One region of the Helicovermis profundi genome, then DNA from elsewhere that is predicted to be linked to it. Evidence: riboswitches for the same ligand, from Rfam matches in the RefSeq annotation. Region 1 holds a riboswitch; the other holds the start of a gene.
What was found. Region 1 has a riboswitch for cyclic di-GMP ahead of AACH12_RS06620 (GspE/PulE family protein). Riboswitches for the same ligand answer to the same signal wherever they lie in the genome.
Positions count from the first base shown of each region.

Region 2: linked by a shared signal. The riboswitch ahead of AACH12_RS10155 (hypothetical protein) and the one ahead of AACH12_RS06620 (GspE/PulE family protein) in region 1 are both predicted to bind cyclic di-GMP.

Region 1 is NZ_AP028654.1:1,503,205-1,519,240, reverse strand. It holds gene AACH12_RS06675 (hypothetical protein) at 1-1,787, opposite strand, end outside; gene AACH12_RS06670 (prepilin-type N-terminal cleavage/methylation domain-containing protein) at 1,801-2,634, opposite strand; gene AACH12_RS06665 (hypothetical protein) at 2,643-3,959, opposite strand; gene AACH12_RS06660 (PilN domain-containing protein) at 3,943-4,608, opposite strand; gene pilM (pilus assembly protein PilM) at 4,609-5,835, opposite strand; gene AACH12_RS06650 (prepilin-type N-terminal cleavage/methylation domain-containing protein) at 5,837-6,328, opposite strand; gene AACH12_RS06645 (prepilin peptidase) at 6,336-7,076, opposite strand; gene AACH12_RS06640 (prepilin-type N-terminal cleavage/methylation domain-containing protein) at 7,084-7,554, opposite strand; gene AACH12_RS06635 (type II secretion system protein) at 7,573-8,007, opposite strand; gene AACH12_RS06630 (type II secretion system F family protein) at 8,100-9,314, opposite strand; gene AACH12_RS06625 (type IV pilus twitching motility protein PilT) at 9,346-10,398, opposite strand; gene AACH12_RS06620 (GspE/PulE family protein) at 10,409-12,106, opposite strand; cyclic di-GMP riboswitch class II at 12,248-12,330, opposite strand; gene aroE (shikimate dehydrogenase) at 12,320-13,165, opposite strand; gene AACH12_RS06610 (hypothetical protein) at 13,315-14,484, shown strand; gene udk (uridine kinase) at 14,535-15,167, opposite strand; gene AACH12_RS06600 (peptidase U32 family protein) at 15,157-16,036, opposite strand, start outside.
Region 2 is NZ_AP028654.1:2,253,861-2,269,896, reverse strand. It holds gene hemW (radical SAM family heme chaperone HemW) at 1-676, shown strand, start outside; gene AACH12_RS10195 (HD-GYP domain-containing protein) at 710-1,801, shown strand; gene hrcA (heat-inducible transcriptional repressor HrcA) at 1,918-2,946, shown strand; gene grpE (nucleotide exchange factor GrpE) at 2,960-3,568, shown strand; gene dnaK (molecular chaperone DnaK) at 3,609-5,435, shown strand; gene dnaJ (molecular chaperone DnaJ) at 5,506-6,654, shown strand; gene prmA (50S ribosomal protein L11 methyltransferase) at 7,166-8,113, shown strand; gene AACH12_RS10165 (RsmE family RNA methyltransferase) at 8,106-8,867, shown strand; gene AACH12_RS10160 (tRNA pseudouridine synthase A) at 8,883-9,629, shown strand; cyclic di-GMP riboswitch class I at 9,714-9,796, shown strand; gene AACH12_RS10155 (hypothetical protein) at 9,849-10,139, shown strand; gene AACH12_RS10150 (sensor domain-containing protein) at 10,198-11,874, shown strand; gene mtaB (tRNA (N(6)-L-threonylcarbamoyladenosine(37)-C(2))-methylthiotransferase MtaB) at 11,959-13,329, shown strand; gene AACH12_RS10140 (histidine triad nucleotide-binding protein) at 13,356-13,700, shown strand; gene rpsU (30S ribosomal protein S21) at 13,866-14,051, shown strand; gene AACH12_RS10130 (GatB/YqeY domain-containing protein) at 14,064-14,510, shown strand; gene ybeY (rRNA maturation RNase YbeY) at 14,631-15,098, shown strand; gene AACH12_RS10120 (DUF3048 domain-containing protein) at 15,102-16,036, shown strand, end outside.

The DNA of each region.
Region 1 (16,036 bases):
ACTTGACCTTTAGTCATAATAACACCTTGAGAATAATTAGAACTATATGTAGTAGCAGCACTTTCATTAGTAGTAGCATCTACAGATTCTAAATCCAAAATATTTCTATCCCGTGATGATATAGTGTGTGAATTAGTAGGCGCATTAGCATATTCAATAAAATGATTTGCTTTAAACTCACTACTCTTAATTATGTTTCCACTTCCATCAATTGGTTCTACTAGAATTTGTCCTTGGTAGTTAACGTATTTTGCAGTAGCATATTCTCCTGGCAAAATATTGTTATAGTAATCTAAATTATTATTTGTTATAAGCGATTCTCCTGTTTGATAGTAATATTTAGAAGAATTTTCCTCTCTATAATAATTGAGATATGCAATCCCAGCTATCATTACATGATTAGCTCTAATAGAAGTATTGGCAGATTTTGTAGCAATTATAAGACTACCAGATAGATCGTCCCTTTCAGAAGAATTACTTGGATTTCCATCTAGAATTGTCCATAATGTACCTGTAGCATTATCGTTTTTATTTCCTATATCAATTGAAGCATCATCGCCTTCAATTCTTAAATCCTCCATCAAATATAAATTTTTCTTAAAATTTGCTATTACCGAATTCCCCGTTTTATCAATTGATAAATAATTAGAATAAGTATCACCATTAACATCTATTTTAGCACTATTTTTCATAAGTCTTATAGAAGATCTAACTTTTAAATCACCGCCAATTTCAATATCACCACTACCACTGAGACTAGCACTAATAATATCTGAAGTTGAAATTCCCTTTGGAGTTAAGTCGAGTTTACTAGTATCGTTTTCATCGAGTCCTACTAATAATCCACCTAAGTCATCATATCTATATTCATTAGTCTCCTTATAGGTACCGTATGAGTACACATCTGTATCTGTCGTTACTTTTCCACCAACCACAACAATATTTCCATATGCTGAAAGGTTATTATGTAAAAGTGTATTATCTTTTATACCTTTACTCTTAATTGTATTTGAAATAACATAGCTATATTGAGGTTTAATTATTTTAATATTGATCTCTAATGATTTTCTATAAATATTATAAGTTCCATCTGTTACTATATCTAAAGTTAATCCATTAACCAAATCATAAGCCGTTGACAAAGTAATATTAGAAAGACTAGCAGTTGAAAATTGATCAACGTCTTCTGGCTTAAATGCAACATTCTCAATTGACGTCCTATAATTATCTTGAAGATCAATATCTGTTCTTAACTCTAAAGTACTCTTATCAACATAATTATTGCTATTATCAAGTAAAATGTAATCTTTTGAAAAAATATCATTATCATTAAATCCATTATTACCAGTATAATGTAAAAGAGATAAGTAATATTCTTTTTCAAATTCTCTGTCATATGCTTTTTGAAGTTCATAATTCGCTTCTTCTTCATTTAAAGTTCCATTAATTTTATCAATTTCAATCTTGTTAAGAAAATTTTGCCATTTACCTTCTTTAGTATAAGAACTAGGAGAATCAATATCATTTATATGATCACTAGCTTTTATTTCCGCCTCATGACACATTTCATTAATTTCAACTAAAGATTCTTCAATTGCACCATCATTGACATAGAAGGCTTTATTTGAACTTTGTGATAAATTGCTAACTTTAAAATTTAAAACTGTAGCACCTACCATTGCAGTTCCTAAAATTATTAATAAAAAAATCATTATCATAACAAAAACCAAAGATGATCCATAATTATTATTTATTTTATTTGATAAAGCATTCAAAATTTTATTCAAAATAACACCTCTTTTACTTTTTAACGCCTGAAATTAATCTAGAATATACAAAGTTATTTTTAGAAACTTCTATGATTACTTGGTAAAAATTATCATTATTAGTATTCACTACTGGTGTTTTAGTTAAGCTATCAACAAAATTTATATCTGTAGATGGAGAATTGTTTTCAAAAGTAAAATCCATTAAACTATAATTATCATCATATGAATAAACAAAAATATTGAATTTTGAATTATTTACAATATGAAGATTGATCTTCGTTGGCAAATTTAACGAATCAAAACTTTCATTCGGGTCAAATTCAAGCACAAATTTATTATTTGTAATAGTATATTCACCTGCATTTACATTTACGATAGATGCATTTGAATTATAGGTAAATATTTCCGATATATTCGATGCATTACTATCATTTAAAGTTAATACATAAGTATTATTGTCCACAGTTCCACTAGCTATTGGAGTTAGAATATTATTATTAATTCTTAAAATACCATTATCATCAAAATAATTAAAACTATCATTTGCAGTCTCAAGTATTGAATTATCAAAAGTATTTATTGTAGTTGTATTTTCATCTTTTAAATCGCTGTTCTTATGCTCGTAAGTTACACTAATATCATATTTATCTTCAGTATAATGAGTGATTGGATTGCTAGGAAGAGAACTTTCTTTAAAATCTTCCATATATTTTTGCGCTAAATAATCAGCTTTTACAGTATTATCCGACATTTTATTTACATTTAATGAATCAATAAATACTGATAAAAATGGGCCAACTAATAATGCTAGTAGCCCCATTGCTATAATAAGTTCTAGTAAAGAATATCCTTTTTTGTTTTTCAATTTATCACCTACTGATTATGAGAGTATAACTTATATTCACCAAGATTGCTATAAATTTGAATCCTAGGTTTTAATAAATCATCGCTGTAAACATGTGCAGAAATTTTTAAATCCGTTTCATTTGTAATAACTAGAAGTGCACTTGAATTATCATTCAAAGGCAATCTCGGTTGAGATGATATTTCAATTACAACCTCTTTATCTTTTATATTATAAGGTTCAAGTAAATCATATCCATCACCAGAGGGGTATGATTGAAGTGATGTTCCATATTGATAATAATATTTACCATTTTCCTGTTTTAGTTTCAAATAAATATTTTCAGTGCCAGTGTTGTCTGCAAACAAAGCAGTGTATCTAAGCGGTGATTTCCCAATTGAAAGCGTTGGAGAATCAGAAGAACTTGGTTTTAAATCTATAAAGAAATCCGAATTACTGTAATAAGATGAAGGAGTATTAGATGAACTTCCAGTCGTAGTATCTGCATTATTAGAATTCGCACCTGTATTTGCATTATTTACTATGTCTGTAATCAATGAAGTGCTTGAATTATTAGTAGTTGTACTTCCTAGAGTTGCTCCTTTATATACCTTATACTTAAAAGGATTATCGTTTCCATAGTCTCCATTATAAGGCCAATTTATTGCTTTTAAAATTTCATTATCATAAAAATAAGGGAATGAAAGTTCAATACTTCCTGATACTGATGCTTCATCTTCCGTATCTTTAACTAAAGAAATATTTGCTATAACAATTTTTTTATTATTTTTTTCAATTGTTTGTAAAAAAGATTTGACATCTTCGTATTTTCCGCCAATGCTTATATTTACAGAAAATTCGTTGTAATCTCTTTTAACTTTTTCATCGTATGTTTTGTTTTTGTATTTATTCATATTAGAATTAATATTCGTCGATTCAACAAATTTAGAATACTCATTTAAAATACTATCAATTGGTTCTTCGTCATTTGTCTTTTTAAAATCTGTTGTTCCATTATCAAAAGAAATCGTAGATACTAAAAGATCATTATCATTAACTAACTTATCCAAATAAACAACGATTTCTTCTTGATGAATCACAGGTGGAAGAGCTTCTTCTAAAACACTAACTTTATTTTTAAAATTAGAAATAAGCGTTTCCATATCAGATTTTCTCATGATGTTGCTCTCTATTGAACGAAGTTCAACTATCTTTTTTTCATAAATATCTTTTGTAGAATGATATTTGTCAACTATTGGTGTAAGTAGGAATCTATAAATTCCAAATCCAACAATAGCAAGCACAAGTACAATTAGTAACATTTTTTCCCTATTTGTTAGCTTCAATAGATTCACCTCCATAACTGCAAATAATATTGAAACTTAGTTTCCTTGTTTTTTTTCCATCGCTTTCTACATATGCAATGTCACTAATAGAATCAACAAAAACATCATCAAAATAGTTTAATTTTTTCAAATTATATATAAATTCAGCAATTTGTTCATTAGTATCTGCAATAGCACTAATAGTAATGTCTTTCGTTGAATTTACATTCATATTTTTAAAGATAACACTTTTTGGTATTTCCTTTTCAACTATATTAATAATGTAAACAATAGACTTATTTGTATTTTCAATTTCTGTTACAAGTTTCACTTTTGCATCAATTCGTTTTTTAAGTACAAATAATAAATCTTGAGATTTTTTTTCTTCAGATAAGTTATTTATTTTCTCTATTAAACCTGAGTAATTATCAGATGCTTTTGTACTATAAATCTCCTTGTCATACCAGTTGGTTATTTTAATCAATTGATTTAAGTAATTAATTGAAAAAAGCGTAAATGCTAAAACGCATATACCAACCACAAAGTAGTATCTGTTATTCTTTTTTTTCTTAATATAAGTATGTGGCAAAAGATTAATAGTTTTTGATAAATAATCATTATTAGAAATATTACTAGTAGAATTTTTGTTTTTATTTAAATTAATATTCATCTATACCAACCCTGCCCCTATTGATGATACAAGTAAATTGAAATCAGAATTATTAATATTAGTATTATTTATTCTAGCTTCTGCTACTGTTTTAACATCAATCATAAAATTTTCATACAAGTAACCTTTTAAATTAACTAAATTTGCTCCACCACCACATAAAATAATTTCATCTATAGAAGTTCCAAAGCGTCTCGTCCTATAAAAATCAACCATTCTATTTATTTCCTTATAAATATCGTAGTATACCTCGTTAATTGAAAACTTCTTTTCGATTTTTTCAGTTGAAACTTCATTAATACTTCCCATATTTTCAAATTGTTTTCTAATAACTTCAAGTTTACTAAAATCAATCTTATTTTTATTTACTATTTCTTCATTTTTTTCTTCCGCATTTTCTCCCTTTACTCTTTTTAAAGCTTCAGATAATGAAGCCATCTTATTAGTTGGTTCATTAGAATCTCTATCTATAGGTAAATCATTATTAGTCTTTATCTCTTCTATATCAAATTCAATCCTTCCAAATAAAATGTCCCTGGCTTTTTCTAGTGGTACATTGTTATTATTCGAAAAGTTTTCTACAAGATCTTTTATTCCTACGTCTGCATTAATACTTGCAAAATATTTTTCGCTTTGAAATACATTCATTTTTAAGTTAGTTTCACCAATATCAGCAATTAAAATATTTTTATTTTCTGATACAAGATTTTGCTTTGCATATTTATAAATAGAATCCGTATAAGGAGAAAAAAGAAAAATTTTGTTTTTAGACTTTTCAACTACCTCTAAATGGTTGTTTACAATTTCTTTAGGTAGAGCAATAATAAGCACGTTTATTAAAGATTCATCTTCATCAGAATCAGAAATAACTTTATAATCAACCATAAATTCATCAATATTATATGGCAAAAACTGTTCAGCTTCAAATTTAACAATTTCAGTTAATTCCTTTATTTTAACTTTAGGAAGTTCCCTAGTTCTAACTATAGCTTTATTATTTGGAAGATTTAAAGCTAGATTTTTATTTTTAATTTTCATTTTTTTTAATTGATTCAGTAGTTTAGGTACAACTTCGTTTATATTTAAACTTCCATCAAGATTTATATATTTTTCAGAATTTTTATATATTGAATATGACTTAATCTCAATTGAATTATTTTTTAAATTACCATATATTATCTTTGTTTGATTAGTTCCAATATCTAAACATATTATATCTTTAGCCAAATTAATCACCCCTTATATAAAAAGATGTATTTATAACAAAATCTTTATCTTTATCATCTATAGAAATACTAATATCTGCTGAAACTAGATTCCCATTTTCATCAATCACTTGGTTATCAATTTTAAAACTCTTAATAGAAGTTGTCATTACTCTTTTTTCATTATTTAATGTATTTTCTTGAATAAAATCTCCGTTTTCCAAATAATACTTATTGTTTTTAATAGTCACTATATTTCCTACTACGAAAATATCTTTTCTATCAGCTTTTCTAATAATACTATCAAACTCACTTACAAAGGATCTAAGTTCAGAAATTTTATCATTTGAACTATTTTCAGTTTGAAAAAGTTTGTATCCTGTTGTAAAAGACATCATCATAGGAGCAGCTACGAGTCCAATTAAAGCAATTACAATAACTAATTCTATTAAAGTGTATCCACAAGTATTTATATTAAATTTTTTTAACTTCTTTTTAATTAATTTAGAAAACATTTTACTCCTAACCAATTATGTTTAAGTAATATTGTAATAATTTTGGGCCATATAAAATAAGTAACATTGCTGAAAAAGCAATGAAAGGTCCAAAAGGTATGTAATCTTTTCTGTTTTTCTTTTTTGTAATAAGTAGTAAAATACTGATAATTCCACCTACTATAAAAGAAAGTATCATTAGTAGTACAATGTAAATTGGTCCAAAGAATATAGAAAGAGCAGCCATCAGTTTAATATCTCCTCCACCCATTGGTCCAATTAAAGCTATAATTAAGAATATTCCACCACCAATTAAAAATGCAATAATAAGTTCTATTGGTGAAAATTCTTTATATATAAGATTATGAATTATTGCAACTATAAAAATAATGATATTTAGTGAATCAGGTATTTCCATATGATCAAAATCAATAAAAGTAATAATAAGTAATAGGGAAATAATAGTCACAGCAAAGAAAAATTCTAAAGTATAAGCAAATTTAATAAAAGCTAAGACGAATAATAGGCCCGAAAGTAATTCAACTAATGAATATCTAATCGAGTATTTAGCCCCGCAGTAGTTACATTTTCCTTTATTTAAAAAATAACCAACTACAGGAATCATATCTTTAAATCTAAGTTCTTTTTTACAGTTAAAACAATGACTATTTGGTTTTATAATTGATATTTTTTTTGGAATTCTATAAATACAAACATTAAAAAAACTTCCAAATGATATACCAAATAAAAAAATAATTAAATATTCCATACTATACCTACTTTACTGGATTTGCTAACTTCTGCTTTTCTATAAGCACTTCTGTATGCAGTGGATCCTTATATTTCACTTCAATAAAATAAGTAAAATTTGGACTAGTGCCTTCTCTTATAAGAGAAATATTAAAAGAATCACCCTTATATCTCTTTGATAAAAACAAAGAATTTTCTTCTCCTAGATAAAACTTTTCACCACTTGAATCATTAGGAGTTTTTCCTGGAGTAATATAGTCAAGACTAGTTTTATTAGCAGTCATTTCTGACAAATCGTAAATTCCTAGTTCAACTAATGTATTCACTTTACTAACAATATTTCTAGCTGATTCTCTATCTGTTTTTAACCTAAAAATATCCGTAAGACCCATCATTTTAGGTATGGCAATGCCAAAGAGCACTGCCATAACCAAAAGAACTAAAAGAAGTTCAATTAGAGTGAATCCTTTTTTCTTATTAATTTGTTTTTTATTCACTCTAACACTTCCTAAATATTAGTCAATTACAGTAACTCCTTCTTTTTTAGCTAATTCAGTACCCTTTGCAATCGTTCCATCAGTAGATTTATAAACAACGATATCGTATCCTGCAGTTGCATTGTCAACAACTGTAATAATAAAAGTACCCGCAATACTTTGAGGAGTCGATGTTATTGCTTCTCCAAATTCACTACCATCACCTGTAGTCATTAGTCTCTCAGTAGTTGTTGCTGTATCAGTAAGATTACCCGATTGAACCATAACTTCTGCTTGTCTAAGTATATTCTCAGCTGTAGCAACATCCGCCTTATCCTTAAACATAGTAGTAACACCTGTCATTTTTGGTATAGCAATTCCTGCTATAATACCTAGTACTGCAATAACTACAAGTAATTCAACCAAAGTAAATCCTTTTTTGTTTCTTAATCTCTTTCCGAAAAATTTTAACATAATCCCTCTCCTTTATATTTTTAATATTTATTTTAAAAAGCAAAGCCTTTTAAAGACTAATTATACCATAAAAACCATATAATTTACAGTTTTTACATTTGTAAATGATTGTACATATCAAACATTGGAAGTGCAATCGCCATTACAATCGTTCCAACTACAGCAGCCATAAAAAGTAATATAACTGGATTAATCATTTGAATCATACCTTCAATTGCAATTTCAACTTCTTCATCATAAAACTCAGCGCTCATTTCAAGTAGTTCATCTAAAGAGCCTGTTTCTTCACCTATTTCAATCATTGATATCATCATAGGCGGGAAAATATTGGTTTTACTAAGCGGTAGGGCAACACCCTCACCTTTTTTTATACCTTCAAGTGATTCAGTTATCTTCTCAGAAACTGAAGCATTTCCCATAACTTTAATAACAATTTCCAGTGCATCTATTATAGATATACCACTTAATAACATTGTTGAAAGTGTTCTTGCAAACCTTGAAGTTGCAATTTTTTTATTAACTTTTCCTATAACAGGTAAATGAAGTTTGAATTTATCAAATTTAAGTCTTCCTTCATAAGTTCCAATAAATCTTTTAAAGAAAAATATTAGTCCTATAATAGCTCCTAAAATAATATACCAATATTTTTTTATAATTTCACCAAAAGCCAGAAGCATTCTTGTAGGAAGTGGAAGTTCAACATTAAAACTTGCAAACATACCAATAAAGCCTGGCAGTACAAATACTAGTAAGACACCTGAAACTATAAAAGAAATAACAATTAGGATAATAGGATAAACCATCGCTCCTTTAATTTTATTATTAATTTTATTTTCCTTTTCAAAATGCTCTGCCATTCTCTTCATTATTGTATCAAGTTGACCAGATATTTCTCCTGAATGTACCATATTTATTAAAATATCAGGAAAAGTATTTTTAAAGGACTGCATCGCTTTAGAAAGGGAAACTCCTTTTTGCACATCCTCGTACATATCGGAGATAATTTCTTTAAATTGATTATTTTCAGTTTGCTTTCTCAATATATCAAGGCATTCTATTAAAGAAATTCCTGAACTAACTATTGTATGAAACTGTCTACAAAATATAGCTACATCTTTTACTTTTATTTTTTTCTTAAACAATTTTATTGAAATATCACGTTTTGCAGTAATATTTTTCTCAACTTTAAGTGGAAATATACCTTGTCTTTTAAGAGCTACAACAACCTCGCTACTTGACTCAGCATCCATTGTTCCCTTAACATTTTGACCTTGTTTAGTTTTTCCTGAATAATGATATTTTGACAACAAATCACCCGCTTATTTGTATAACTTTTTTCTATATTAACCTCATTAGCATATCTTTATCAATGCTATGAGAAAGTGCTTCATCGTAAGAAATTTGCTTCTTTTTATATAACTCTGAAAGATAAGTATCCATAGAAATCATCCCATCTTTTCTTCCTGTTTGTATACTATTCATTATCATATGTGCTTTTCCTTCACGAATATGATTTCTTACAGCTGCATTTGCAATCATTACTTCAATAGCTGCAACCCTACCTTTTTCATCTAAACGTTTTATAAGTTGCTGTGATACAACTCCTTGAAGAACAGAAGCAAGTTGAACTTTAATCTGTTGCTGTTGGTTTGGTGGAAAAACATCGATTATTCTGTCAATCGTACTTACCGCACCAATTGTATGAAGTGAAGAAAAAACTAAGTGACCTGTTTCAGCTGCAGTAACTGCAATTGAAATAGTTTCAAGGTCTCTCATCTCACCTATTAAAATAACATCCGGATCTTGTCTTAAAGCTGCTCTTAAAGCGTTTGCATATGATTTTGAATCATGATGTATTTCTCTTTGATTTACAATACTTTTCCCATGTCTATGCAAATATTCAATAGGGTCTTCAAGTGTTAGAATGTGTTCACCTCTTGTTTGATTAATATGATTTAGCATAGCAGCGAGTGTAGTTGATTTACCAGATCCTGTTGGTCCTGTAACTAAAACCAATCCTCTTCTATTATCAGCTAATTTATTTATAATATCAGGGAGTTTAAGATCTTCAGTAGTAGGAACTTCAAGAGGAACTGCTCTTAGAGCTAAACTAATACTCCCTCTTTGCTTAAATATATTAACTCTAAATCTTCCTATTCCAATAATTGAATGTGAAAAATCGACTTCCCCATTTTCTTCAAAGACCTTCCTAGTATAATCATCGAATAACTGATCAGCTATTTGTTTTGTGTCGTCAGGCATAATTCGACCAATATCCTTTAGTCTAATTAATTTTCCATCTATTCTAAATACAGGAGGAATTCCAACAGTAAAATGTATATCCGATGCCTTATACTCCAAAGCAACTCCTAATAAATCTTTAATATCCATATATCCACCCTTATTCCTCAAACGAATGAGTAATTTTCATAAATTCTCCAAAAGTCGTAACGCCATTAAGAACTAGTTGTCTACAATTATCTTGAATACTATCATTGCCACTTTTTCTAACATAATCTTCCAAATCATCTATTGAAGCACCTTTAATAATTAGTTTCCTCGCATACTGGTCTATCATAACTATTTCATAAATAGCAATTCTTCCTTTGAATCCAGTTCCACCGCACTTACTGCAACCCATACCTTTATATAATTCTATATTTTCATCATCCCTAATCCCCAATGCTTTTTTTTCAATTTCATCTGGGATGTAAGGCAATTTACATTCTTCGCAAGTTTTTTTAACTAATAGTTGTGCTATGATTCCTTTTATAGAAGATGCAACAAGGTAAGGTTCTATACCCATATTTATCAATCTAAAAATTGTTGAAACTGCACTATTAGTATGAAGAGTACTAATAACCAAATGGCCTGTTATGGCAGCTCTCATAGCAATTTCTGCGGTATCATGATCTCTAATTTCACCAACCATAATAATATCTGGATCTTGTCTTAAAAAAGATCTTAAACCATTTGAAAAATCAAAACCTGCTTTTGCATTAACTTGAGATTGAATAATACCTTTCATTCTGTACTCAACAGGATCTTCAATAGTAAGAATATTTTTCGAGTCATTGTTTAATTCACTTAACATTGAATAAAGTGTTGTAGATTTACCTGAACCCGTCGGACCTGTAACTAAAATAATTCCATTTTTATTTTTTAATAATGTATTAAAGTTTTTAAAAGACTTTTCTAGTAAGCCCAGTTCTGTTTTATCACGCAAAAAAGTGCTTCTATCTAAAATTCTGATTACAATTTTTTCTCCATAAATAGTTGGTATAGAAGAAACTCTTAAATCTAAGTCCCTGTTATTTACAACCATTTCTATCCTTCCGTCTTGAGCTTTTCTTCTTTCAGCAATATTCATCTTAGCCATTATTTTTATACGAGTTATAATAGCACCATGCGTCTGATTTGACGGCCTCATAATTTCTGATAAATCACCATCAACCCTAAACCTAATTCGCAAATAGTCTTCCTCTGGTTCAATATGAATATCACTCGCATTTTGCTGTGCTGCCTGAAGAATAATTGTATTAACTAATCTAACAACAGGAGCTTTATTTACTTCCCTTAATATCTCTTTATCAATACTATTATTATCCCCAAGTTCTAAATCTTTAGTAAACTCTTCAACTGCTTTTTCTGCTTTATTTTTACTAAAGTACTTATCAATTGCATTTGTAATTTCTGAATCAAGAGCGACCTTTTGGTCCACCCTATAACCTGTTATAATTTCAATATCATTAATCAATATTATATTTAACGGATCCGCCATAACAACTGTAAGTATATTACCATCAGTTTTAATTGGAAGAACTAAATTTTTCCTTGCAAAATCCTCTGATAGTATTTTAGGAACTTCTGGGTCCACAATATATCTTTCTAAATCCAACCTTGGTATTCCAAGTTGAAGTTCAAGAACTTCAAGAATATCATTATTAGTTACATATTTTAATTCTATAAGGACATTACCAAGTTTAGATTTTTTTTCCTTTTGCACCTGAAGTGCTACTTGTAATTGTTCGGAAGTTATTTTCCCATCCTTAACTAATAAATCGCCTAGTCTAATATGTGCAATTTTATTTAAAGCCATGCTTTCACCACTCTCATTTAATAATAAAGCTAAATTAAAATATATTTTAATATATTTAAAATCCGCATTTTCATTTCTATAAGGTTTAACCAAAATATTATATGTATTAATTAATTAAAATAAAACAAAAAAAACTAATCAATTACGATTAGTCGGTTACGCCACTTCATCAGTATTATATAGGCGTCCATTTAAAATAATACATCACTTGATCTAAAATAAAATATTTAATTTTTTTAATTCCAATATAACAACATTTCTATCTGCTCTAATACCTGTCCACATAAAAAAAGATTCAAGCGCTTGTTCTATTAGCATATCGATTCCATTAATATATTTCAAATTGTATTTTTTAGCCTCTTTTAAAAATTTTGTCTCACTTGGATTATATATAATATCGACAACTTGACAATTTACATTAGCATTTTTTAATGAAACTGGAGATATATCAATCAACTCTCCCATACCTAATGGAGTAGAATTAATTACAATATCATAAGAATATGCTGTTAAATCGAATTCTTCTAAAGGCTTAATATTTACACCAGTAAACAACTCATATTTTAATTGATCAATTTTAGATTTTGTCTTTTCAATATTTCTAACAAATATATGGCAATCACATAAGTTTTCGTTTAAAGCATATAATATAGCAGTTGCCGCTCCTCCGTAACCAAGAAGAGCAACTTTTTTCTTTTTATATTCAATATTATTAATAATAAGAGAATTTATAAAACCTATATAATCAGTGTTATATCCTTTAAGCTTACCCGATTCATTCACTATAGTATTCACTGAGCCAATTTTACTTGCTTCCTCAGAAACACAATCTAATAATTTAACGATTTTTTCCTTATGAGGTATAGTTACATTCATTCCTTTAATATTGCAAGCTTTCAAACCCATAATTGCTACGTTCAAATCAGATGGTAATATATCAAGTGCATTGTAAAAAGCATTAATACTGTATTCAGCCAAAATTTTATTATGAATAATTGGCGAGAAACTATGTGACACTGGATGACCAAGTAGTGAAATCATTTCCGTTTTTGAATCCATAAAAAAAACACCTCATAATATATTAACATATTTTACCTAGTTCAATCAAGACATTTATATGTGTAATTTTTTATTTTTAATGTTCATTATATTTTAAATTCTCTAATTTTCATATATAATGTTAATAGTAAAGTAAATTGGAGGATAAAATGAATGAAGCTTTAATTGAACTGAAGAAAAATGTTATTTTATCTAAAACTATAATTAGTCAAATCAAGAAAAATATTGAATATCAATATAGTTTTGCATCTAAAGATGATAAAATTAATCTTTTATCTACCGAATTAAATAAAATAATAAATAACAATTTATTTGGAATTGATTATTCTTTTAGGAATAAGATTAAAAACAGCATTCTAAATGAATTTATCTACAAGAATAACGAAATCACTCAATACATTATTTTTAACTATCTTTTACATATAGAGTTGCCAGTAGAAAGAAAAATCAATATGATACTTAAGTGGTTTAATAAAAGTACAAATATTGTACCTACAAGTGAATTAATTAAGAAAATACTTATAAGTCAAACTTCACAAAATGAGAAAATTTTTAGTGATACTTCTGATATAAATATACATAGTAATATTCATAGAATCACCAATGAAACAAATGATGAATATTTCAATAAAAAATTTAATTTCCATTTCAATCTACTTTATATTATAAACAAAATTAGATTCAATAAACTATCAGTACCGACGCTTTTAATTATATTTTTATTTGCTTCAATATTTATTTTTTCTAGTATAAGTAAGCATCCAAATAAATATGATATATCATTTTTAGAATTGAATTCTATTTTTAATATAAGTAAAGAAACTTATGAAAAAGAAGTGGTCGATTCATCAAATATTATATATTCTAAGATTAAACCTGGAATACCAAATTTTCTTAAATATCAAATAATCAATGAATCATCACTAAAGAAATATTTAGTAAAAAGAAATTCATACCTAATAAATGAACCTTACTTTTCAACAATTATTAATATATCAAAAGATTATAATATAAATCCATACCTTTTGTTTGCTTTAACTGGTCAAGAACAAGGTTTTGTTCCAAAAACAAATAAATATGCTAAAAGGATTGCAAATAATCCTTACAACGTTTTCATTAGCTGGGAAAGGTATAATACAGATATTGAAGATTCTACTAAAATAGCATGTCAGACCATAAATTCTAGGTTAAAAACTAGGCCTTACGGGGTCGACCCTTTTCTTTGGCTAAATAGTATCTATGCTGAGGATCCTAACTGGTGGAAGGGATTTAAAAGCTTATTTCTTACACTAAAAAGCTATGAAACTAAAGAGCTCTAATATCTAAAAGTTTTAATACAAACCTTTATACATTAGAGCTTTTCTATTAATTACTTATATTTTTCTGAAATTACATTTTTAACTTTAGCTGTTAATATATCTATTGCAACTTTATTATATCCACCCTCTGGTATAATTATATCTGCAAATTTTTTTGTTGGCTCAATAAATAGTTCGTGTGCCGGCTTTACAGTGTTAAGATACTGACCTATTACCGATTCAAGAGTTCTTCCTCTCTCTTTGATATCTCTTGTTATACGCCTTATAACTCTAACATCAGCATCTGTATCTACAAAAATTTTAATATCCATCAAATCTCTTAGTCTTTGATCTTCTAATATCATAATACCTTCGAGTATAATTATATCTTTCGGTTTTACATTTGTAGTTACAGTCTCTCTAGTATGAGTAGAAAAATTATAATTAGGTTTTTCTATTTCTTTTCCCTTTAGTAAATCAGTTAATTGTTCAATAAGTAAATCCGTGTCAAAAGCAAGAGGATGATCGTAGTTAGTTTTCACTCTTTCTTCAAGTTCTAAATAACTTTGATCCCTATAATATGCATCTTGTTCAATAATTGCAATATTTTTTTCAGGTAAAGATTTGAATATTGATTTAGCAACTGTAGTTTTACCAGAACCTGTACCGCCGCAAATTCCTATTAATATCGGCCTATTTTCCAACGTTTTCCACCTTTTCCTTTCTTAAAATATAAAATTCATTCACTGGAACATCTATCTTAATTTTAATTATTTCTTGTGCATGAGGTGCAACTTCTATAGGCTTATCATTTTTGTCGTACATTTCTGTAATTAATTGCTCGTGATAAAAATAATTTGGTCCTATTATTTCAATTTTATCCCCAATAAACATTCTGTTTCTTTGCTCGACTAATGCGTATTTACTATTTACGTCATAATCTTTTACTATACCACAAAAATCATATTCTCTTATATAAGAACTACTTGAATAAAGTTGATCATTTTCATCAGGCTTTTTTAAGTAAAAACCTGTAGTAAATTTTCTATGTGATGCTTTTTTTATTTCATCTAGCCAATTTTGGTCATATTTAAATTTTTCTTTACTTTTATAATATTTATCAATAGCTTCTCTATATACTCTAATAATATTAGCAACATAATAAAGACTCTTCATTCTTCCTTCTATTTTTAGACTTGAAAGACCAGATTCGATTAAATCAGGTATATGTTCAATCATACATAAATCTTTTGAATTAAAGAAGAATGTTCCACTTTCGTCTTCAACTACTGGATAATATTCATCAGGTCTCTTTTCTTCAACAAGTTTATATTTCCATCTACAAGCTTGTGCGCATTCACCTTTATTTGCATCACGTCCAGTCATGTAGTTACTAAGTAAACACCTACCAGAATATGAAATACACATTGCCCCGTGAACAAAGGCTTCAATTTCTAAAGAATCAGGTGTATTATCTCTAATCTCTTTTATCTCATTAAAAGAAAGTTCTCTAGCAATTATAACTCTTTTTATACCTTGATTATGCCAAAACTTAGCACTTAAATAATTAGTG
Region 2 (16,036 bases), 750 kb from region 1:
TATTAGTATTGATCTTATTATTGGGCTTCCAGAACAAACTTTAGAGGATGTAAAAAATGATATAAAAAAAATTGTATCAATTGAACCAAAACACATTTCTGTATATAGTTTGAAACTTGAAAAAGGAACAAAGTTATATAATATGGATGAAAAAGATCTATTAATTCTTCCTTCGGAAGAAATTGAGAGAGAAATGTATCATTATATAGTAGAATATTTAAAAGAAAATGGATACTATCAATATGAAATCAGTAATTTTGCTAAAGTAAATTATGAGTCAAAACATAATTTGCTATACTGGGAAAGAGATGAGTATTTGGGCTTAGGTTTATCGAGTAGTAGTTTAGTTAATGAAAAAAGATTTAATAATGTTTCAAATATAGAAGTATATAAAAAAAATATTGAAAAAGGTATTATTAGCGTAGAGAACGAAGAATATATAAATAAAGAAGAATCCCTATATGAGAAAATTATTTTGGGGCTTAGGCTTAATAAAGGAATAGATATTGTAAGTATTAATGAAGAGTTTGGAATTGATTTTAAAGTAAAGTATTTTGATAAAATAGAAACACTTAAAAAAAAGCAGTTAATCATACATGAAAATAATAAAATATATTTAACAAAATTAGGAATAGATATATCAAATCAAGTATTTGTCGAATTTATTCCAGAGTAAAAATTTTATACTATAACATATGTAGGTGATGAAATGAGATTATTAAGTACATCTAAAGTAAAAATCGGACAATTTGTTGGTAGGCCAATTTTTTCAGAAAATGGAAATCTACTTCTTGGAAAAGGGGTAAAATTAACTAAAGGGCTGATAGATAAAATATTTGAACATGATATTTATTTTATTTATATTGACGATGAAATTTCAAAAGGAATTGAAATTAATAATGTTGTTGATGAAGAACATATGGCTAAGTTTGTAACCTCGATGAAAAAAGTAATGGACGATGCTATTTTTGGTGATAAAAATAAAAATGTTTCAGGCTTTGTACCACTTGAAACATTTAAAATAGTTCAAGATCTTGTAAAAGCACTTATTGAAAATATTATGAGTAATAAAGATGTACTTTATTCAGTTACAGAACTTATGGGAACGGATATGTATACATATAAGCATAGTGTAAATGTTGCAATCCTTTCTATACTTACGTCAAAATCATTAAAATATAATTATAAGATGATTGAGCAAATAGCAATAGGGGCACTGCTTCATGATATCGGTAAAATCAATGTGAAAAATGAACTTATTAATAAAAAAGAACCCCTTACTGATGATGAATTTGATGAAATTAAGAATCATGCAAAATATGGTTTTGAAATAGTAAAAAAGGATGTAGCTTTATCAGCCTATGTTAAACAAATAATAATAAAACATCACGAAAAACTTGATGGATCAGGTTACCCTAGTGGAATCGAATCTAAAGATATACCAGAGTTTGTTAGAATTGTAACTCTATGTGATATTTTTGATGCAATTACAAATGACAGAGTATACAGAAAGAGAATCCCAATGTATAAAGCTCTTGAGATACTGATGACAGATGCAGTTTTTAAACTCGATAGAAATATATATAGACATTTTGTTGAAAATATCTGTATATATCCTCCAGGAAGTGGTGTTAAACTCTCTGATAATAGAGAAGCTATAGTGGTGAAGTATAGGAGAGAATACCCTAGCAGACCACTTGTCAGAATAATTGATAAGGATGATTTAAAGAAATCATATGACCTTGATTTAATAGACGAAAGAACTATATTTGTTGAAAATGTAATTGAACTTGACTTTTAACAATTTCTTTACAAAATATTTATATTGATACCGTTGACAAATTTTATTTGTGATGGTATCTTATTAGTGTAAGGTGTTAGCACTCGAATACGAAGAGTGCTGATAGAGGTGAAGATATGAAAAATAGCGAAAGAAAAATGAAAATACTTCAAGTTATTATTGATGATTTTATCAATACTGCTCACCCGGTTGGATCAAGAACGATTGCAAAAAAATATCCTCTTGGTATTAGCTCAGCAACTATTAGAAATGAGATGGCTGATCTTGAAGAACTTGGTTATTTACTTCAGCCCCACACATCATCTGGTCGTATTCCTTCTGATAGAGGATATAGATTGTATGTTGATAATTTAATGGATAAGGATATTATAATAGCTAGAGAAAAAAGAAATATTATAAGAGAGCTTCTATTAAATAAGGTTATTGAAGCGGATGATATAATAAATCAAACTGTCCAGCTTTTATCAGATCTAACAGGATATGTTGGTATAGTATCAATGCCCCAGTTCAATAAAAGTAGGCTAAAAAACATGAAGTTTGTAAGAATAAGTGATTCAAAAGTTCTTATGATTTTTGTATCCGATTCAGGAACTTACAAAAGTTTGCCAATACTTTTAAATGGAATTTCTCAAGAAGTGCTTGATATTGTTAATGATTCTCTTCTTAAATTGCTTAAAGGAATTACTATTGAAGAAATAAATATAAAACTTGTAAATAATTTAAAGAAAGAGTTTCCTGAGTATTCAAATTTTATTGATTATTTGGTTCCTATTATGAGAGATATTTTTAGAGAAATGGATGAAGTTGAACTTTATGTTAATGGAACAGGTAATTTATTTAATTCTCCAGAGTTTAAAAGTATTGAAGAGGCAAGTGTTTTGCTTAATATTTTTGAAAACAAAAAAGATTTATATGAATTGTTTGCAGATGTTTCAGAAAGTATTTCTGTCAAAATTGGTTCAGAACTTTCCATTAAGGAATTTAGTGATTGTAGTATGGTAGCAACTTCATATAAATTTAATGGAGAATACATTGGCAAGATTGGTGTTATTGGTCCTAAAAGAATGAATTATGATATTGTTATCAGTGTTGTAGATTATATAAGAGAAACTTTATCTGAAATTTTCTCTGGAATATATTTATAAAGAGGTGTAGAATTTGACAAGTAAAAAAAATGAAAAGATAAAAGAAGAAATTCTTGAAGAAGAATTGAAAAATTCCTTAGAGAATGAAGCTAAGGAAATTGACGAAGCTGAGAAATTAAGCGAAGAAAAGATTGATGAAGAAATAGAAAAAAACACTAAAGAAAATGATCAGGAACTTTCAGAAGTTGATAAACTAAAAAAAGAACTTGCCGAAACAAAAGATAGCTTTTTGAGACTAAATGCGGAGTATCAAAATTTTAGAAGACGTGCTACTACAGAAAAAGCAGATATTTATAAATATGCCAACGAAAAATTATTTGTAGATCTTCTTCCAGTTGTAGATAATTTTGAAAGAGGTTTTTCTAGTATTGACCTTGAAGAAAATCCAGCATTGCTTGAAGGAATTGAATTAATTAAAAAAAGTCTTATGGACTTTTTAGATAAAAATGGAGTTAAAGAAGTAAAAGCACTTAATACTCCTTTTGATCATGATAAGCACCATGCTGTTATGACAGAAGAAAAAGAAGGTGTTGAGGCGGATATTGTTATTGAAGAATTTCAAAAGGGATATGAAATGAATGGTAAAGTGATTAGACATTCAATGGTAAAAGTATCTTGTTAATTAATTAAAAAGGAAATTAAAACATAAGGAGGAAATAAAAATGGCTAAAATTATTGGTATTGACTTAGGAACTACAAATTCATGTGTTGCAGTATTAGAAGGTGGAGAATCAACAGTTATCGCTAATGCAGAGGGAAATAGAACTACACCTTCAATAGTTGCATTTACAAAAAATGGTGAAAGATTAGTTGGTGAAACTGCCAAAAGACAAGCAATCACTAATCCAGATAGAACAATCAGTTCAATTAAAAGAGAAATGGGTAAAGATTATCATGTTGAAATAGATGGTATTAAGCATTCTCCTCAAGATATTTCGGCAATGATACTTGCTAAATTAAAAGCAGATGCTGAAGCGTATTTAGGAGAAAAAGTTACTGAAGCAGTTATAACTGTTCCGGCTTACTTTACAGATGCTCAAAGACAAGCAACTAAAGATGCTGGTAAAATTGCAGGACTTGAAGTAAAAAGAATTATAAATGAACCTACCGCTGCTTCATTATCATATGGTATGGATAAGACTGAAAAGCAACAAAAAATTATGGTTTATGATCTTGGTGGTGGAACATTTGACGTTTCTATATTAGAAATTGGTGATGGAGTATTTGAAGTTTTAGCTACTAATGGTAATAATCATTTAGGTGGAGATGACTTTGATAATAAAATAATTGATTATCTTGCAACTGCATTTAATAAAGAGAATGGAATTGATTTAAGAAATGATAAAATGTCACTTCAAAGATTAAAAGAAGCTGCAGAAAAAGCTAAAAAAGAGTTGTCAACTACTCAATCAACAAATATTAACTTGCCTTTTATTACTGCAACTGCAAATGGACCAGTTCATTTAAATATGGATCTTACAAGAGCTAAATTTGATCAACTTACTTCAAGTTTAGTTACTGCAACAGAAGAGCCAATTAAAAAAGCTATGAAAGATGCTGGAGTTACTGCTAATGAAATTGATCAAGTTATTTTAGTTGGAGGTTCAACAAGGATACCTGCAGTTCAAGCCTTAGTAAAAAAATTAACAAACAAAGATCCTCACAAAGGAGTAAATCCTGATGAGTGTGTTGCTCTTGGTGCTGCAATACAAGGTGGTGTACTTTCTGGAGATGTTAAAGATGTTCTTCTTTTAGACGTAACTCCACTTTCTCTTGGCATTGAAACTATGGGAAGTGTATTTACTAAATTAATTGAAAGAAATACAACTATTCCTACTAAGAAGAGTCAAATATTCTCAACTGCTGCTGATAATCAAACTGCTGTAGATATACATGTTCTTCAAGGTGAAAGACCAATGGCAAAGGACAATTCAACAATGGGAAGATTCCAATTAGATGGAATTGCTCCAGCTAGACGTGGAATTCCTCAAATTGAAGTTACTTTTGATATAGATGCAAATGGAATTGTACATGTAAGTGCTAAAGATATGGGAACTGGAAAAATGCAACATATTACAATCACTGCATCGACTAACTTAAGTGAAGAGGAAATTGAAAGAAAAGTAAAAGAAGCTGAAGAATTTGCTGAAGAAGATAAAAAAATGAAAGAAAAAATAGAAGCTAAAAATAGTGCTGATTCATTAATTTATGAAACAGAAAAAACTTTAAAAGAGCAAGCTGATAAAGTAGAAGAAGCTGAAAAAGTTAAAGTTGAAGAAAAAATTGAAGAACTTAAAAAACTTATGGAAAGTGAAGATGGAGAAGCAATTAAGAAAGGCGTTGAAGAACTTACTGAAGCATTTAGTCCAATCGCACAAAAAATATATCAGCAACAAGCAACTGATGAAGCAGCAGCTAATCAAGCAAATGGCGGCGGCGAAGCTCCAAATGATGATGTTGAAGATGCAGATTATGAAGTAGTAGATTAATATTTTTTAAAGACACCTTAATTGGTGTCTTTAAGTGATATAATACTACGATAAAGAGAGGCGGGAAGACTTGAGTGATAAGAGAGATTATTATGACATTTTAGGTGTTAGTAAAAATGCTGATGAAGCAGAACTAAAAAAAGCCTATAGAAAATTAGCTATGAAATATCATCCAGATAGAAATCCGGATAATAAAGATGCTGAATCAAAATTTAAAGAAGCAAATGAAGCTTATGAAATATTAAGTGATAAGGAAAAAAGATCACTTTATGATCAATTTGGACATGCAGGTGTAAATCAAAATGCTGGCGGCGGAGGATTTAGTGGCGGTGCAGGTTTTGGCGGATTTGAAGATATTATTAATGAAATGTTTGGCGGTGGATTTGGTGGATTTTCGTCTTCGTCTAGACGAAATGGTCCTAGAAAAGGAAATGATGTTAGGGCAGATATTACATTAACTTTTGAAGAAGCTGTGTTTGGATGCGAAAAAGAAATTGAATTCTATCGTACTGAAGAATGTCCAACTTGTGGAGGAGAAGGTGCTGAACCTGGATCTAAGACGACTACTTGTACTAAGTGCGGAGGTTCAGGTGAACTTAGATATTCCCAAAGAAGTTTATTTGGAGAATCAATTTCGGTTAAAAAATGTGATGTATGTCAAGGAAAAGGAAAAGTATTTGAAAATCCTTGCCATACTTGTAAAGGAAAAGGAAAAGTTAAGAAAAAGAAAACTATTAAAGTTAATATTCCGGCAGGAGTTTATAATGGTGCTCAGTTAACCCTTAGAGGAGAATCTGATCTTGGAACAAAAGGTGGACCTAGAGGGGATGTTTATGTAGTTATAAGGGTACTTTCTCATAAAATCTTTAAAAGAGATGGAGAAGATATTTTCTTAGATATTGATATAACTTTTGCTCAGGCGGTTTTAGGAGCTGAAATTACTGTACCAACTTTAGATGGTAAAGTTTCATATAAGATAACTCCAGGAACACCTAGTGGTAAAACATTTAGGTTAAAAGGTAAAGGTGTTCCAAACTTAAACGCTTATGGTAGAGGTGACCAGTACGTTAAAGTAAATATTGTTGTTCCAAAAAATCTTAATGGAAAACAGAAAGAAGAACTTAGGAAATATGCACTTACAATGGGAGAAGACCTTTCAAAAGTTGGTGGAAAAGATAAAGGTATATTAAATAAATTAAAAGATGGGTTGAAAAAATAAGAAAATTTCATGTTTATGCGCTTCGCTTCACAGCTTTGCTGTAAGGCGCGCTTCGCATAAACATGAAATTTTTGCCTTTTTACGAAAGGGTATATATCCTTGCAAAGATATAGTGCTTATAATAATATTTTGGTGTATCAAATAGAATTTTCCAAGGTAATGCGCTTCGCTTCACAGCTTTGCTGTAATGTGCGCTCCGCATATACATGAAATTTTTGCCTTTTGGCGAAAGGGTGATATATTCTTGCGACGATATAGTGCTTATAATAATATTTTGGTGTATCAAATAGAATGTTCCAAGGTAATGCGCTTCGCTTCGCAGCTATGCTGTAAGTGTCTTAAGTATATACATCTATAATTTTGATGTATATTTTTTTTGTTTTATGATATATTATATATTTATCCGATGCCTTAGAGTTCTAATACCCCCACTACTTAAAAAAGTGGGGGATAAAGAACTCTAAAAAGGACCTAGATTATGTTTTCTAAGAGTATATATGGAGGTAGTTTAATGAAGTGGTATCAAGTAATTATTAAAACAAAAACGGAATCAATTGAAGTAATTAATGGTATTTTATATGATGTTGATGTAGATGGAATTGAAATTATAGATCCTAATGATGAAATTTATTCTGATTCTTATAAGGGTGATTGGGATTATTTCGATAAGGAAAAAGTTGAATTTGAATATAATGGCGCTATTATAAAATGTTATTTTGAGACAGATGATATTGAAGATATTTTGAGTATAATAAAAGAGAAAGTTGATTCATTAAAAAATGAAGGAATTGATTGTCATATTGATGAAGTTAGCGCGGAAGTTGTGAAAGATACTGACTGGGCAAACGAATGGAAAAAATATTATGAAACATTTAAAATAGGAGAAAATATTGTTATTAAACCTTCTTGGGAAGAATATAATTCTAAAAAAGATGAAATCGTTATTGAAATAGATCCAGGTGGTGCTTTTGGTTCTGGTACACACGAAACGACAAGTATGTGTGTAGAATTTATAGAAGAATACATTAAAGAAAATAGCTTTGTATTTGATATTGGTTGCGGGAGTGGAATTCTTGGAATCTCGGCAGCAAAACTAGGTGCGAAAAAGGTTATTGCTGGTGATATTGATTCAGAAGCAGTAAGAACAACTACAGAAAATGTTAGAATTAATAATTTAGAAAATATTGTTGAAGTAAAAGAAGGCGACTTAATGGAAGTTGTAAAAGGGAAAGCAGATATAGTTGTAGCAAATATTATAGCAGAGGTTATTGCAATGCTTTCGGTTAATATTCATAAATTTTTAAATAAAGATTCAGTTTTTATAGCATCTGGTATTATTAATGGTAAACTTGATATGGTTCTCAGTGCACTTAAAGAAAATGGATTAGTCGTTTTAGACACTAAAACTGTAGGAGAGTGGTCTGCTATAGTATCAAAACTTGGTGAAGATAATGAATAGATTTTTTATTAAAAAAGAAAATGTTTCTGATAATATAGCTACAGTAAGCGAAAAAACTGATGTAAACCACATCCTTAAGGTGCTAAGAATGAATTTAGGAGATGATGCTGAAATATGTGTTTCTTCAGGTGAAGTGTACCTTGGTGAATTGCAAAATATTACAAGTGAAAGTGTAGAATTTCGTATTATTGAAAAAATAGAGAAAGTTTATGAATCACCAATTAATATAGATATATATCAAGGTTTACCAAAAAGTACTAAAATGGATTTGATTATTCAAAAAAACACGGAACTTGGAGTAAAAACTTTTACTGCTGTAAATTTTGATAGATGTATAACGTTTTTTAAAGATAAAAAATCAGAAAATAAAAAAATAGAAAGATGGCAAAAAATAGCTGAAGCAGCGGCTAAGCAATCGAAGAGAACTTATATACCAAAAATAAATGAATCTATTGATATGGATAGATTAGTTATACTTTCTAAAAATTATGATTTACTTATTATTGCATATGAAAATGATGAAGATACAGGCATTAAAAAAGTTTTTAGTGATATTAAGTCAAAAAACATAGATTCTAAAAAAGTTGCAATTGTGATAGGACCAGAAGGTGGGTTCGAAGAAAGTGAAATTGATATTTTAAAGGAACTAAGTAATTCATATATTATTAATTTGGGAACTAGAATTCTTAGGACAGAAACTGCAGGCTTTGTTATATCATCGATAATTCAATACGAAATTGGTGATTTGGGGTAAATTGAGGAGATTAATATGCAAAATTATAAAATGACAATAGCATATGATGGTCATAAATATATGGGTTTTAGTAAGAAAAAGAATAATCCATCTAAAAGTATAGAGGGAAAACTTGAAACAATATTATTAAAACTTTACAATCAGGAAATTGAAGTAATTGGGGCTATTAACACTGCGGCTGGTGTTCATGCGAGAGAACAAATAGTTAATTTCAAAGCACCAAATGGAAGCTTTAAAAAAAATGAAATACATGAATATTTTGAAAAATATTTACCTGATGATATTATAGTTATTAATGTTGAGAAAGTTGAAGAAAGATTTCAAAGTAAATATCTAGTTAAAAGTGCAACATACGAATACCGATTGTGGAAAAATAATGCACAAAATCGTCCTTTATTTGAAAGAAACTATGTGAACTTAATGGTTCAAAATTTAAATGTTGGATTAATGAAAAAGGCTGAAAAATATATTGAAGGTGAACACGATTTTTTAGCCTTTACTACTAATAGGAAGGTAAAAAATCCAGTTAAAAAAATATTTTTGTTAGATGTTAAGGAAACAAATAATGAAATAATTATAACTATTAAGGCAAATAGTTATTTGTTAAATATGGAAAGATTAATTGTAGGTACTTTAATACAAGTTGGATTAAAACAACTTCCTTTAAATTCTATTGAAAATGCATTTATTTCAGGAGAGCTAAGTGATGTTGGGCATAAAGCAATGGCGGGAGCACTTTGTCTTGTTAAAGTGGAATATTGATTTAATGCTAATTATTTACATTGATTTATAATAAAAAAATTGTTAATATAAATAAGAAAGTAAAATGAATTTTAAATATGGAAAATTAAATATCGGCAAACTTACTGAAAAGTGAGGACGCAAAACTAAAGGACCTAAAGTGAAGACGATGGTAGCCAGTTGCAAAAAAAACTACTTCAGCTTATTTTGAAGTAGTTTTTTGTTATGAAGGGAGTAAAAATGGTATATATAATTGATAGAAAACACGAAAAAGAAATAAAGCAAAGAATTAGAGAAGATTTAAAGTATATGATTAATTGTGTTGATGATAAAAGAATGAATAGATTTACTAAAATTATTACATTGTGTAAAGAATATAAGGTATATTTTGATGAAATTAATCTTGATACTTTTAAAAAACATTTTGATAAGATAATTTTAAGCTCTATGGAAAAGTGTGATTACAAAGTTAAAATTGATTTAGTTTTAGCCGAGATTTTATTAAATGAAACAAAATTTTATTATAAGTAGTATAATAAAAAATATGTTTAGCTAAAAAATTTTAAAAAAGAAAGTTGGTGAAGTTGCAATGGAATTAGTTAATAATGCTAGTATAAAAAAAATCATAGATGATTTGCAATTTGATAGTAATTTATATAAAAAAATTTATGATAATAACGAGATCTTAATTTTGATTTGGAATAGTGACGGAGAAATAATATTTACAAATGAATATTTTTTGGAAAAATTAGGTTACAGCAAAGAAATTATTGGAAAAAAGTGGACTGAGTTTTTAATCCCTGAATTTGAAAAATTTAGAATTACAAATATGATTTCAAGATTAAAAAAAGATGGAAAATTTCATAACCACGAAAATCAAATAAGGACTAAATATAATCATATTATTGATGTTTTGTGGAGTAATAGCCTTATTTTAGATGAATCCATTGATGATTTCGCCGTCGTTTCAATTGGTATAATTAGAGAAAAACATATTGATAATAAAATAAATGAATTTGAAATTGTTGATCCTATTACAAAACTCGGTAACAACTATACTCTTAGGCGTGATGTTGTTGATTTATACAATGCTGGAGTTGATTTTACCCTATATTTAATGGGACTTGATAATTTTAAATTACTAAATAATATACATGGACATAAATTTGGAAATGAATATTTAATGAAAATTGCTGACGAATTTAAAAATATTAGTAACATTGGAGCATATAGGGGTTATGGTGATGGTTTTATATTTATTGAAAAAACTACAGATTATAACGATATTATAAAAACTATTGATCGAATAAATAAAATTGTAAATAAAAAAATTACACTTGAAAATTTTGATTATTCTACAACATGTAGTGTTGGAATAACAACATGTTCAAAAGATGGAAGCAAAATAGAAGAGCTTCATCAGGATTCTGATATAGCGCTGAATGAAGCAAAAAAAAGAGGTAAAAATAATCACGTTTTTTATAATATAAGGTATAAAACAAAAATTAAAGAAGAACAATTATTATTTGAACTAATTAATAAAGCAATAGCCAGAGATGAATTTAAACTTAATTTTCAGCCTATTTTTAATATAGAAACAAAAAAAATTAAAGATTTTGAAATATTATTAAGGTGGCCGTCTAATCCAACAAGTAAAAAGAATATTGGGTATATTATAGGACTTGCAGAAAAAACAAACCAAATAATCGAGATTGACAAATGGGTTGTGGAGAGGACATTTAGTAGTATTAAAGAAGTGGCAAATGATAATGATAAAATAAAATTTTCCTTAAACATATCCACAAAATCATTTTATTCTAATGACTTTATTCAGTATTTAAAAGATATGATAGATGTTTATGGAATTAACCCTGAGCAAATTATAATTGAAATTACTGAATATTCTATAATAAGAAATGTAGATACTGCTTTCAAAATTATGAAAGAATTAAAAAAAATAGGATTTATAATGTCGCTTGACGATTTTGGTACGGAATACTCTTCTCTTAATTATTTAAGTAAACTACCTTTTGATATATTGAAACTTGATAAAAGTTATATAGATAGGATCGTAAATGAAAATAAAGCATTTATAATTGTAAAATCTATTATTAATTTGTCGAAGGAATTAGGTTTAATTACTATAGCAGAAGGTATAGAAACAGAAAAACAGCTAAGTCTGCTTAAAACTATGAAATGTGAACTTGGCCAAGGATATCTAATTTCTAAACCATTAAATAAAGATGAGATGTTAAGTATAATATAATAAAATTTGAAAAAACTTTCTCCTTGTGATAGATTATATTCATTGTAAGGAATTTGGTGATATGTTTTTAAGGAGAAAATTGTCGTGGATATAAAAAAAGAAAAACAAATTAATGCATATATAAAAGAAGAAAAATTTATTATTAAAGATAAAAGAAGAAAAAGCGTTCATATACACACTCTAGGTTGTAAAGTAAATCAATATGAAAGCGAAGCTATGGCAGAAATGTTTGAAAAAAGCGGGTATGAAATTGTTGGTAAAGATCAAATAGCAGATATTTATATTATTAATACGTGCACAGTAACAAACTTAGGTGATAAGAAATCAAGGCAATTTATTAGAAAATCTAAGAGAAATAATCCGGATGCAATTATTGCTGTAGTTGGTTGTTATTCTCAGGTTAACCCCAATGATATTAAAAATATTGAAGGTGTAAATCTAATACTCGGAACTAATGAGAGAAAAAAAATTGTAGAATATATCGAAAATCTAAAAGAAAATGAAGTTAAATGTCTTGTATCAAATATTATGGAAATAAAAGAATTTGAAGAAATTAAGATTGATGCAATTAAGGAAAAAACGAGAGCGTTTATAAAAGTTCAAGATGGATGTAATCAGTACTGCACATATTGTATCATTCCATATGCAAGGGGAAATATTAGAAGTCGTAGTCCTGAAAATGTAATTGCAGAAGTTAAAAGGTTAGTTGAACATGGATACAAAGAAATCGTATTAACAGGGATTCATATAGCTTCTTATGGAAAGGACTTAAAAAACTTTTCTTTGATTGATCTAATAGAATTAGCTGATAAAGTTGATGGCCTTGAAAGATTAAGAATGAGCTCTGTAGAACCTAGACTTTTTGAAAATGATTTTATAGAAAGACTCAAAAAAGTAAAATCATTTTGCCCACATTTTCATCTGTCGCTTCAAAGTGGGTCTGATGGAGTTCTAAAGAGAATGAATAGAAAATATACTTCCAAAGAGTACTTAAATACAGCTAATCTGATTTATTCAAGTTTTAATAACGCAGCTATTACTACTGATATTATAGTCGGATTTCCTGGTGAAACAGATATGGAATTTGAAGAAACTTTAGAATTTGTGAAAAAAGTTGGCTTTAGCCAAGTACATGTATTTCAATATTCTCCAAAGGAAGGTACCAAAGCCGCATTAATGGAAAATCAAATAATGAATAGTATTAAACATAGTAGAAGCGAGAGCCTTATTGAACTTACAAAGAATCTTGAAGATAAATTTCAAAAAAATATGGTAAATCAAAATTTAGAAATTTTATTTGAAGGATATTACGAAAAAAACAAGAAGTATGTGGAAGGTATATCTAAAAATTACCTTAGAGTAATTGTAGAAAATAGTAAAACTTTAAAAGGAAAAGTTTATAAAGTAAATATTGTTGGTATAAAAGATGGTATTTTACTTGGAAAACTTATATAGCGTAAAAAAAAATAAGAGGTGATAATTTGAGCGATTGTATCTTTTGTAAAATTGTAAATGGAGAAATTCCATCAAAAAAAGCTTATGAAGATGATAAAATTTTGGCTTTTTATGATTTGAATCCAGTTGCGCCAGTACATATTTTAATAGTTCCCAAAATTCATATTAATTCAATTGTTGATTTAGATTCAAAGTCTATAGAATATGTAACTTATATTATGACAAAAATTAAAGATCTTGCAAAAGAACTGGGTGTTGATGAAAGTGGATTTAGGTTAGTTACCAATGTTGGTGACGATGGTGGGCAAACTGTTGAACACTTACATTTTCATTTGGTAGGTGGCAGACCACTTGAGTGGCCTCCTGGTTAAAAAATGTTATATAATTAGCAAAAAAATATAAATTTACTTTAAAAAAATTCTTGCTTTTTATGAATATTTATTGTATAATTACCTAGTATTCTGTGAATATCCCACTGTAATTGCGGTTTTTCCGTAATCAGAATGCAAGTAACACACGGGGGGAGGGAATAAAAAATGGCAGGAATTAAAGTTGGTACTACGGAATCAATTGATAGTGCACTTCGTAGATTCAAAAAAGAAACTTCAAAATCTGGGGTTTTAGCTGAAATCAAGAAGAGAAAGCATTATGAAAAACCTAGCGTAAAGAAAAAGAAAAAATCTGAAGCAGCTAGAAGAAAAAGCAAGAAAAATTCTTTCTAGGGGGTGATTTGAATGTCCCTAAAAGATCAATTAATGATTGATTTAAAGGATGCTATGAAACAAAAAGACGTTATTAAAAAGACTACTGTTACTATGCTTCGTTCTGCTGTTAAGCAGGTAGAAATTGATAATAGGGTAGAACTTAGTGATGATGATATTATTGAAATCATAGCAAAACAAATAAAGCAAAAAAAAGGTGCAATAGAAGAATTTTCGAAAGCTGAAAGAACTGATTTAGTTGAAGAAGCTGAGAAAGAAATTTCTGTTTTATCTAAGTATTTGCCTGAGCCTATCTCCGAAGAAGAATTAACAAAACTTATTATGTCTGCAATTGAAGAAGTAAATGCTACTTCGATGAAAGATATGGGAAAAGTAATGAGTATAGTTAATCCGAAATGCGTTGGTAGAGCGGATGGTAAAACAGTGTCTTCACTGGTGAAGAAAATGATAAATAATTAATAAGTACAACATAAAAAGCTGATTTTATCAGCTTTTTTTATTTTTTGATAAATTATAATATTCATAGTATATTATTTATCAAAAAAATGATATAATTGAGTGCTAAGACAAGGAGAATATATGGTAAATTTAGATATTGAAAATTCACAGAGTGCATATGAAATTGATGAAGTTATGATTAAAAAGCTTACTGAAACTGTTGAAATGGCAATTTGGGTAGAGGGTTTAGAAGAATTTAATATTGAAGTTAGTATGAATATCGTAACAAATGAAATGATAAAAAAGCTTAATAAAGAGTATAGAAATATAGATAGTGTTACAGATGTTCTTTCGTTTCATCAATACGATAGTATAAAGGATTCTGATGAACTAGATGAAAATTTGTTTTTAGGTGATATTGTGATAAGTGCTGAAAGAGCCTATGCACAGTCGATAGAATATAATCATTCTTTTTTAAGAGAATTATGTTATTTAGCAGTACATAGTATGTTTCATTTGTTTGGATATGACCATATGAATGAAATTGATAAAAAAGAAATGAGAGAGCTGGAAGAAGAAACATTAAAAAAATTAGGGATTAATAGGTGATTTATGTTTAGAAAAATTTATTTGTTGCTGCTAATATTTGTTATAGTTTTTGCGTCATCTGCGTGTCAAAATGCTTCAAGTATTGATGTAAAAGATAATACAAGTAATGATGTGAATTTAGAGAAAGACAATAAGTTAGACAAAGATAGTAGTGACAAGAAAAACCTAAAAGAAGTTATTGTAATAGAAGATAAAAAAACTGAAAAAGAAGAAGACACTGTTCAAAGTGAGGCTTCAAAAGAGAAAACTTCTACTGACAGTGAAGTTAAAGTGAGTACAAAGAATTCAGTTGACAGTAATACTAGTGAAAAAGAAAAGTCAAAGCTTAGTGGACTTTTATTTGATAAAAGTGAGCTTGAGAAACGACCTGTAGCAGTTATGCTTGATAATCAGTACTACGCTCGTCCACAGTCAGGACTTAGTGAAGCTGAGGTTGTTTATGAAATTTTAGCTGAAGGGTTAATTACCAGATATATGGCAGTGTTTTATGGCAATGCGCCTAAGAGGGTAGGTCCAATTAGAAGTGCAAGACCTTATTTTATAAATAAAGCGTTAGAATATGATCCTTTATATGCACATGTTGGTGGTTCGCCTGCAGCTTGGGCAGACCTTGTTAACCTTAATGTAGCAGACCTTGATGGCTTAAGTGGAAACGGGATGTATAGAACAAGCAAAACTAATAAAAAACCACCTCATAATACTTATTCTTCAATTTCCGCTCTTAGAAAAGCTGGTTCAAACAGAAAGTATAGATTAAAAGGTAACTTTGATTTTTTTGAGTTTTATAGTAAAGACGAGAAGCCTATTAATAGTGAGCAAGCAAATTATTTAAAAATAGTATATAAGAAATCTTCAAGTTCTGATAAAACTGGATATTATGTTGAATTTAAATATGATAAAGATTTAAAAGAGTACTATAGATACGTTAATGGTAAACA